Regions from separate parts of the Pseudomonas sp. XK-1 genome, predicted to be linked through region 1. Evidence: riboswitches for the same ligand, from Rfam matches in the RefSeq annotation. Region 1 holds a riboswitch; each other region holds the start of a gene.
The links. Region 1 has a riboswitch for cobalamin ahead of WMW70_RS14145 (TonB-dependent receptor domain-containing protein). Riboswitches for the same ligand answer to the same signal wherever they lie in the genome.

Region 1 (3,271 bases):
GTCGGCGGGCTGTCCAACTACCTGGCCAAGATCATCTCCAGCCGCACCTACGCCAGCATGCGCGAGGGCAGCAAGAAGATCCTCTCGAGCCTGCCCGGTGCCTGGGAGATCGCGCGCAAGGTCGAGGAGCACGCCAAGGGTATGCTGGTGCCCGGCACCCTGTTCGAGGAGCTGGGCTGGAACTATGTCGGCCCGATCGACGGCCACGATCTGCCGACCCTGCTCGCCACCCTGCGCAATATGCGCGACCTCGACGGCCCGCAGTTCCTCCACGTGGTGACCAAGAAGGGCAAGGGCTTCGCCCCGGCCGAAGCCGACCCCATCGGCTACCACGCCATCACCAAGCTGGAGCCGGTCAAGCCCGACGCCACCCCGAAGCCGGCGAGCGGGCCCAAGTACTCCGGCGTCTTCGGCCAATGGCTGTGCGATATGGCCGCGCAGGACCCGCGCCTGGTCGGCATCACCCCGGCGATGAAGGAGGGCTCCGACCTGGTGGCCTTTAGCGAGCAATACCCCGAGCGCTATTTCGACGTGGCCATCGCCGAACAGCATGCGGTAACCCTGGCCGCGGGCATGGCCTGCGACGGCACCAAGCCGGTAGTGGCAATCTATTCGACATTCCTCCAGCGCGCCTACGACCAACTGATCCACGACGTGGCCGTGCAGCACCTTGACGTGCTGTTCGCCATCGACCGCGCCGGTCTGGTCGGCGAAGACGGCCCGACCCATGCCGGCAGTTTTGACCTGTCCTACCTGCGCTGCATCCCCGGCATGCTGGTGATGACACCCAGCGATGAGAACGAACTGCGCCGCATGCTCAGCACCGGCCACCTGTTCGATGGCCCGGCGGCGGTGCGCTACCCACGCGGCAGCGGCCCCAATGCCGCCATCGAAGCGGGTCTGGAGCCACTGGAAATCGGCAAGGGCGTCGTCCGTCGCCAAGGCCAGCAGATCGCCCTGCTGGTGTTCGGCGTGCAGCTGAGTGAAGCACTCAAGGTCGGCGAAACACTCGACGCCACAGTGGTCGATATGCGCTTTGTCAAACCCCTGGACGAGGCTCTGGTGCGCCAGCTGGCGGCCAGCCACGAATTGCTGGTGACGATCGAAGAGAACAGCATCATGGGCGGTGCCGGTAGTGCGGTCGGCGAGTTTCTCGCCCGCGAGAATATCCTCAAGCCGCTGCTGCACCTGGGCCTGCCGGACTATTACGTCGAGCACGCCAAGCCGAGCCAGATGCTCGCCGAGTGCGGCCTGGATGCTGCCGGCATCGAGGCGGCAGTACGCCAACGCCTGGCGCAGCTGGAAACGCCCCAATAATCTAGGCGCGCCGCCCGCTAAGGCGAGCGGCTTGTGCTTCTACTCGCAGCGCCTTAAGGTGCGCGACGTTTTATCTGTCCGAGGTCGCTGCCAAACCAGCAGCGTGAAAAGGGAAGCAGGTGCGCCGCTGTCGACTCGACAGCCGCAAGGCCTGCGCTGCCCCCGCAACGGTAACCGACAGCGCGCAAGCGCAGCCTTTCTCAAAAACCACTGGGTGCGCCTGGGAAGGTGGGAAAGGCAGTCGGCAGCCCGGAGACCTGCCTCGGCATAAAGTGACTGGTGTTGCGGAGGGCATCACCGTCAAGCGCTGGCTATCGCCTCCTTGCCCGGTGCTTGTCCCTGCCCTCCTCGAAAGTTTTTCTGTCTTTTGAGGATTCTCCAATGAAATTGTCCCGTCTTGCTCTGGCTGTGGCGCTGCTGCCGCTGGCTGCCCATGCTGATCAATCCAGCCCTGTCGACTCACTCGAGTTGCAGCCGCTGATCGTGACCTCCGGGCGGCACGCCGAACCGGTTCAGCAGGCGACTGCTGCAACCACGGTGTTTACCCGCAAGGACATCGAGCGCCTGCAAGTGCGCAGCGTGGCGGAACTACTCGAACGCGTCCCCGGCGTCAGCGTCAGCCGTACCGGCGGCGCGGGCAGCCAGACAGGCCTGTTTATGCGCGGCACCTCGACCGCGCAATCCCTGGTAATGGTAGACGGCCAACGTATTTCCGCTGCCTCCAGTGGCACCAGCAGCCTGGAGTTTCTCAGCCCGGAACAGATCGAGCGGGTCGAAGTGGTGCGTGGCGCGCGCTCGGCGCTCTATGGTTCGGATGCCATCGGCGGGGTTGTGCAGATTTTCACCCGCCAAGGCAGTGGTGCCGGACTCAAGCCCTATGTTCGCCTTGGTGCCGGCAGCAACCAGACCTTCGAGCGCAGCCTTGGCTTGTCCGGCGGTGACGGGCAAACCCGCTTCAACCTGGGTGCAGCACTCGATGAAACCCAGGGCATCGACGCCACCCGCGACAACTTCGGGGCCAATGGCGATGATGATGCCTACCGCAATCAGTCGCTGAGCCTGAATGTATCGCACCAATTCGATGACGACCTGAAGATAGGCTTCAGTGCCCTCGACCAGCGTGGCCAGGCCGAGTTCGAGGACATCTTCAGCACCTCCCTGCCTACGACGGACTTCCAGCTCAGCAGCCTGTCCAGCTACATCGACGCCAACCTCAGCGAAGCCTGGAACAGTCGCCTGGAAATCGGTCACAGCGAGGACAAGCGCGACACCGGCAACGATCAGCCACAAGCCAGCGCCGACGCGTTCTACAGTTTCAACACCTACCGTGACTCGATCAACTGGGTGAATACCGTGGCGCTCAACGAGCGCCACCAGGTGCTGCTGGGTGCCGATTGGTATGAAGATCGAGTGACGGGTAGCGAGACCTTTACTGAGGACTCGCGCTGGAACCAGGCGGCATTTATTCAGCACCGCTACAGCGCCGAAGATTTCTCGACCGAACTGGGCCTGCGCCATGACAAGAACCAGCAGTTCGGCAGTGAGAACAGCTGGAACGCCGCGCTGACCGTACCGTTCAACGCCGCCAATGATCTGATCCTGTCCTACAGCGAAGGCTTCCGCGCACCGACCTTCAACGACCTGTACTACCCGGATTTCTGCTTCAGCGGCTTTTGCTTCCCGAGTGCCAACCCGGACCTAGAGCCGGAAACGTCCAAAAGCTACGAAGCCCAATGGCGCAGCCGCTACAGCGAAACCGGCGCACTGGAACTGTCGCTGTACCGTATCGACCTGCAGGACGCGATTGTTCTCGACCAGAACTTCATTCCGCAGAACGTCCAGACCGCCCGCATCAATGGCTTCGAGGCGGCGCTCAAGCAGGAGCTGTTCGGCTGGCAGAGCAACCTGGCACTCGCCCTGATCGACCCGCGGGATCGCGACACTGGCCACACCC
Region 2 (3,271 bases), on a different contig from region 1:
TCGAGGGCGTAACGGCTCCAGCCGGAGCGGCCGAGACTGGCCAGGTGATTGCGCAGGCCCACAGCCTGGAACACCGTATCAACATAGGTGTTGGCCCCGGCGCTGCCGCCGTTGGCGCGCAAATAGAGGGCGCTGAGCGACCGCGGGCGCTGCTGCAAACGTGCCAGACGCGCCTGCACATCGGCGACCAGTGCGCTGCCCGCGGCCTCGCGGCCGATCTGCCCGGCGACCCAGGTGGTGCTGTCGAATATCTGCGGCCAGGTAGTCGGGTAAGGCACCACCACCGTTCTGATGCCATGGCGGCTCAACAGCGCGGTCTGGTTATGCGTCTGCCAGCGCCGCGAGGCGAGGACGATATCCGGGTGCAAGGCGATGATCTCTTCCGCCGTGGCGTCGTTCGCCGGGAATTCCCGGGCCCGTTCGGCCATCGAGGAAACCCGCGGGTCCTGGCTCTTGCGCGACACCGAAAGCAGCTGCGCGGGCGCGGCGAGGCTCAACGCCAGCATATCGGCGCAGAGATTGGTCGAGACCAGGGTCGGCAACGCCGCGGCCCCGGCCAGTGGGGCGCACAGCATCGACAGCAGCAGAGCGCAGGCGCGGCGCATCAGAAGTCGATACCAGCCTGGGCTTTGACGCCGGCGTTGTAGGCGTGCTTGACGTCGCGGATCTCGCTGACCGTATCGGCCAGTTCGATCAGTTCGGGCTTGGCCGCGCGGCCAGTGACGATCACGCTCTGGCCGGCCGGGCGGGCGCGAATCGCCTCGATCACCATGGCCGCATCCAGGTAGTTGTACTTGAGCATGTAGGTCAGCTCGTCGAGCAGCACCAGGTTCAGGCTGGGGTCGGCGAGCATGCGTGCGGCGTGCACCCAGGCCTCGTCCGCGGCAGCCTTGTCGGCGTCCCAATTCTGCGTGTCCCAGGTAAAACCGGTGGCCATCGCGTGATAAGCGACTTGCACGGCATTCTGGCGCAGGTAGGTGACCTCGCCGGAGGCCTGGGTGCCCTTGATAAATTGCACCACGCCGACCTGATGGCCGTAGCCCAGGGCGCGGTACAGGGTGCCGAAGGCCGAGGTGGTCTTGCCCTTGCCGTTGCCGGTAATCAGCACGACTATGCCGCGCTCTTCCTGGGCCCTTTCGATACCCGCATCGACCACAGCTTTCTTGCGTTGCATGCGCTCGGCATGGCGCTGTTTTTTCTCATCATCGATCATGAGTCACACTCCCGCCCGAGCCGAACACGGCCATGGCAAATTCCTCGCGCAAGCGCGACGCTTTAGTGCAACCACGGGAGCAGGCGCGACGCACAGGCATCGAACCCTTGATGACGACTACTGAGGGAAACCGCCCGAAACGCGGGCGTGCAACAGCACCGGCAACCACCCACACCCCGGGGTACGCACCTTGTTTCGATCAGGCCGGTCTTCTGGCTCACCTTCATTCGAAGTCCGCGCCTTCCCGGGCGGTGGCCCAGTGGCGTGTGGCGGCTTCGTCAGGTTTACAGCAGCGGGGGCTGCGCCGGAATGCTCGAGGAATTACCTCAGAGGTCACCGGACTTCCCGTTTCAGCCCGTGGCGCGATTGCGCACGGGGCACCTGTTCGTTGGCCGGCAGGGTAGCGCAGTCGACCCCTCCCGGCAATTCGCTGCGGTTGACGGAGCTAGCGCTTCATGGTCAGCTTGCGGCCTGTTTCAGGTGTCTCGCGCCAGCGTGTGCGAGGTGAAACGGGAAGCCGGTGGGTTCGATCCGCAAGGTCGAACGAGTCCGGCGCTGCCCCCGCAACGGTAAGCGTACTTGGGTCGATTTCGCCACTGTGCCTCAGGCATGGGAAGGCCGACCCGCTGACTGTCGACCGACAGTAGTCGCAAGCCCGGAGACCGGCCTGAAACCTGTTTGGCAACCTGCGGTGGGCGGGGCGCGCCGAAATCGGGTTGGTTCCGCTGTCCGCGCTCGCCCCGCTTTTGTGCTGCTTCCCTTCCTCGCATGGCCGTTTTTCGACTCCCAGGAAGGTTCATATATGTCCACCCGCACGCTGTCCGCCAGCCCCGCGCTCGCCCTGCCCCTGTCCCAACGCCTGACTCTCGCCCTCGGCAGTTGCCTGCTCGGTGCCGCGCTGATCTTCTGCGCTGGCTTCGCGCCCATGGAAGTGCTGCATAACGCCGCCCACGACGCCCGCCACAGCGCCGCCTTCCCCTGCCACTGAGGCTTTTCGACATGCTTAAACGAATCGCCCAGACCGCAGGTTTTGCGGGGCTGCTGGCCGCGCTATTACTGACCCTGATGCAGAGCCTGTGGGTCACGCCGTTGATTCTCGAGGCGGAAACCTATGAAAGCGCCGCGCCGGTGGCCGCACACAGCCATGCCGCCAATACAGCCCATGATCATCATGATGCCGACGCCTGGGCACCGCAGGACGGCGCACAGCGCACCCTGTTTACCGGGCTGAGCAATCTGGTGGTGGCAGTCGGCTTCGCCCTGATGCTGGCGGGGCTGTACAGCCTGCGCACTCCGGGTCGTATCTGGCAGGGGCTGTTATGGGGGCTGGCCGGTTTTGCCATCTTCAGCCTGGCACCGGCCATCGGCCTGCCGCCGGAACTGCCGGGCACCGCCGCGGCCGACCTGACGCTGCGTCAGTACTGGTGGGTCGGCACGGCCGCCAGCACCGCCGCAGGTTTGGCCTTGCTGGCGTTTGCCGGGCAGTGGTGGCTGCGACTCCTCGGCCTGCTCCTGCTGCCACTGCCCTATCTGGTCGGCGCGCCGCAGCCTGAGGTGCATCAAAGCCTGGTTCCGACAGCCCTGAGCCAGCACTTTATCGTCACCTCGCTACTGGTCAACGCATTGTTCTGGGCCGCCCTCGGCCTGATCAGCGCCTGGCTCTTTACCCGCGGACAGCGGGTGAACTGAGTAGTGTTTGTAGGGTGGACATGCCAACAGCTTGTCCACCCTTGAGGCTCAGGGCACAACGGCCAAGCGCCGCAGACCATAACGGCTCGCGTCGACCTTGCCGTGGTTGTCGACAATGGCGATCTCCGCACCCAGCTCACGCAGGCGCGTATTGATATCGCTGGCGTACAGCTGCTTGAGCCAGCGCCGGTAAGCCATGCCCTGCCCCGCCTCCAGATAACCATGCAGTTCGGGCAGGCCGAACGTCCAACCGCCCGCTTCGCAGGCAAAACCCTGGGCGCGCAGCTGTTCGAGCGTCTGCGCGTCGCCGCGCAGCACCGCTTCGCAACAATCGAGAAACCTCTGCCACGGATCGTTCATGGCGGATTA
Region 3 (3,271 bases), on a different contig from region 1:
CAGCCAGTACCTGGGCGTCGAGCAGGCTGATGTCGAGCAGCTGAGCTTTATCCGCGAGCAGGGCCCGCAGCCTTACGCGCTGACCGGCAAGCAGCCGCCGAATGTGGTCTTCGTCATGCTCGAGTCCCTCGGCACCACGGCGGTGGGGGCCTATGGCAATCCGCTCAATCCCACGCCGAATATCGATCGCCTGGCCAAGCAGAGCTGGTTCTTCGAGAATTTCTATGTGCCGGTGACCGGCACGGCCAAAACCGTATGGGCGAGCATTTCCGGCGTGCCCGACGTTTCGCGGCATGAAACCTCGACGCGCAATCCGCTGATCACCCGCCAGCACAGCCTGGTCAATGCGCTGCAGCGCTACGAAAAGCTCTACATGATCGGCGGCAACTCCGGCTGGGCCAATATGAATGCGCTGATCCGCCAGAGCATCGATGGCGTTCGGCTCTACGACGAGCGCCACTGGAACTCGCCGCTGGCCGATGTCTGGGGCATCTCCGACCTCGATCTGTTCAAGGAAAGCGACCGCCTGCTGCGCGACCTGCCCAAGGACAAGCCCTTCTTCGCCTATATCCAGACCGCCGGCAACCATCGCCCCTTTACCATTCCCAAGGATAACGACGGCTTCGAGGTGCATGAGATATCCTTGGAACAGGCCCAGAGCGCCGGTTCGCGCAGCGTGGCGCAGTACAACGCGGTACGCCTGTTGGACTTCAATATTGGTCGCCTGATGGAAATCGCCCAGGCCAGCGGCTGGTATGACAACACCATCTTCGTCATGTTTGGTGACCACAACACCCGTATCAGCCAGGTGCCGCATATGCCGCCGGCGCTGGTCAAACTGGGCCTGGACGGCAATCAGGTACCCCTGCTGATCCATGCCCCCAAGCTGCTCGAGCCGCGGCGGGTCGAGGAAGCCGTGGGCCTGGTCGACCTGTTGCCCACGGTACTGGGCATGACCGGCATGAGCTTTCGCAACGGTGCCATGGGCCGCGATATCCAGCAGCCGGCCACGGAAGGCGAGCGGATGGTGCCCCTGGTGCTGCGCGAGGGCAGCTTCCCGCTGATAGGCGGGGTAACCCGCAATTTCCTCCTGCAGATGCAGCATGACGGCAGTAAGCCGTCGCTGCACGATCTGGCGTCCCTGACGCCGCTGGACAACGTCGCTGCGCAACATCCCGCCGAATACCAGCGCCTGCTGGCGCTGACCCGTGGCCTGCACGAAACCTCGCGCCTGATGCTCTATCAGAACGTGCGCAAATAAGGCAGCGCCCACCCAGGTTCCGCGCTGCGCTGGATGGGCTGCGCGGTTTGACCTGGGCGCGCCAAGCCTCTACCCTGCGCGGCTTGCAATAGGTGCCCCCCACGTTTCGGCGTGCGAGGGGTGAAACAGGGAAGTCGGTGCGCTGCGCTTCACGCCAGCAATTCCGACGCTGCCCCCGCAACGGTAGACGAGTCAAACCAGCGCTTTTTCAACCACTGTGCTTCAGGAGCCTGTCGGACTTAACACTGTTCTGCTGCGGAAAAGCCGGATTCGGCCATTTTTGTCGCTCTTTCTCGTTAAATAGCTAGCTATTCGCCTCGAAAGATCAACAAAACTCACTCGAACCGGACTTTCCCTCGCTACGAACGGTCAAGCCCGACAGGCTCCTTGCATGGGAAGGTGTGTCTGGTCGCGATCTGAGTCCTCAGTTCGCCGCTCGTAAGCCCGGAGACCGGCCTGCTGCAGTCCATGGCATCGCGGAGGGCGTTGTCTGGCGTATGGGCTGTCGCCTCTGCGGCGCTTGTGCGTCTTCGTTCTCCGTGTGCCTTTCCCAGCCTTGGTCGCCCGGGTGAGTGCGACGGAGCATACGACGCGATGAGTAAGTCCCTGTTGAAGCCGATGGCGCTGCTGTGCGCTATGGGTTGTTATCCCCTGGCCCATGCCGCCAGTCCCACCGAGTTGCAAGATCAACTGGTAACCGCCACCCGTACCGCGCAAACCGTCCAGGAGAGTCTGGCGGCGGTCACGGTATTCGACCGCGCGCAGATCGAGCAGAGCCAGGCGGCGTCCCTGCCCGAGCTGTTGCAGAAAGTGCCGGGGGTGTCCTTCAGCAACAACGGCGGCCCGGGCAAGAACACCGCCCTGTATATGCGCGGCAGCAACGCCAACCATGTACTGGTGCTGATCGACGGCCTGCGGGTCGGTTCGGTGTCCTCCGGCGGCGCGGCCCTGCAGGACCTGCCGCTGGAGCTGATCGAGCGGGTCGAGGTGGTGCGCGGGCCGCGCTCCAGCCTGTATGGCTCGGAAGCCATCGGCGGGGTTATCCAGATCTTCACCCGCAAGGGCGACGGCGAGGGGGCCAAGCCGTTCTTCTCCGCCGGCTACGGCACCCATGACAGTTACAGCGGCAGCGCCGGCGTGACCGGCGGCGGTCAGCAGGGCTGGTACAGCCTCGGCCTCAGCGGCCTGGATACTGACGGCATCAACGTCAAGCAGATCGGTGCCAGCGGTTATGAAAACGATGCCGACGGCTTTCGCAGCCTATCCGGGACGCTGAGCGGCGGCTATCGCTTCGACAATGGCCTGGAGCTCGACGGCAACCTGCTGCGCAGCAAGTCCCACAGCGACTACGACCAGGTCAACAGCAAACGCACCAGTGGCTTTTCCGCCAACTCCGACGGTGTGCAGAGTGTCGTCGGTGGGCGGGCGCGTTTTGCCCCGCTGGAGCCCTGGCAGGTGACCCTGCAGGCCGGGCGCAGCGAAGACAAGGCCGATCATTATCAGGACGATGCGTTCAACTCGCGCTTCGACAGCCGCCGCGACAGCCTCAGCTGGCAGAACGATCTGAACCTGGCCGACGGCCACAGCCTGATCCTGGGAGCCGATTATCAGCGTGACGAGGTCAACGGCACTGTCGCCTATGCCCTGGAAAGTCGCGACAACCAGGGCGCTTTCGTCCAGTACCTTGGTCAGCACGGGGCGCAGGACTGGCAGCTGTCCCTGCGCCAAGACGACAACGAACAGTTCGGTCGCCACGACACCGGCAATATCGCCTGGGGCTATGCCCTGAGTGAGGCTTTGCGGCTGACCGCCAGCTACGGCACGGCATTCAAGGCACCAACCTTCAACCAACTGTATTACCCCGGCTTCGGTAACCCGGACTTGCAGGCCGAAGAGTCGCAAAGTCTGGAGCTCGGTCTGGCCGGGCGGCACGCTTGGGGCCACTGGGCGGTGAACGCCTATCGCACGGAGATCGATAATCTGATCGCGACGGTGCGGGTCAACGGCATC

Region 2: it holds a riboswitch for cobalamin, as region 1 does, so the genes downstream of both, WMW70_RS11165 (CbtB domain-containing protein) here and WMW70_RS14145 (TonB-dependent receptor domain-containing protein) in region 1, are expected to answer to the same signal.
Region 3: it holds a riboswitch for cobalamin, as region 1 does, so the genes downstream of both, btuB (TonB-dependent vitamin B12 receptor) here and WMW70_RS14145 (TonB-dependent receptor domain-containing protein) in region 1, are expected to answer to the same signal.

Annotation. Positions count from the first base shown of each region.
Region 1 is NZ_JBBPES010000005.1:69,410-72,680, reverse strand. It holds gene dxs (1-deoxy-D-xylulose-5-phosphate synthase) at 1-1,317, shown strand, start outside; cobalamin riboswitch at 1,382-1,596, shown strand; gene WMW70_RS14145 (TonB-dependent receptor domain-containing protein) at 1,699-3,271, shown strand, end outside.
Region 2 is NZ_JBBPES010000004.1:43,629-46,899, forward strand. It holds gene WMW70_RS11155 (ABC transporter substrate-binding protein) at 1-605, opposite strand, end outside; gene cobO (cob(I)yrinic acid a,c-diamide adenosyltransferase) at 605-1,213, opposite strand; cobalamin riboswitch at 1,399-1,613, opposite strand; cobalamin riboswitch at 1,675-1,898, shown strand; gene WMW70_RS11165 (CbtB domain-containing protein) at 2,016-2,201, shown strand; gene WMW70_RS11170 (CbtA family protein) at 2,213-2,902, shown strand; gene WMW70_RS11175 (hypothetical protein) at 2,951-3,262, opposite strand; gene WMW70_RS11180 (spermidine synthase) at 3,269-3,271, opposite strand, start outside.
Region 3 is NZ_JBBPES010000004.1:68,673-71,943, reverse strand. It holds gene WMW70_RS11300 (LTA synthase family protein) at 1-1,261, shown strand, start outside; cobalamin riboswitch at 1,335-1,735, shown strand; gene btuB (TonB-dependent vitamin B12 receptor) at 1,856-3,271, shown strand, end outside.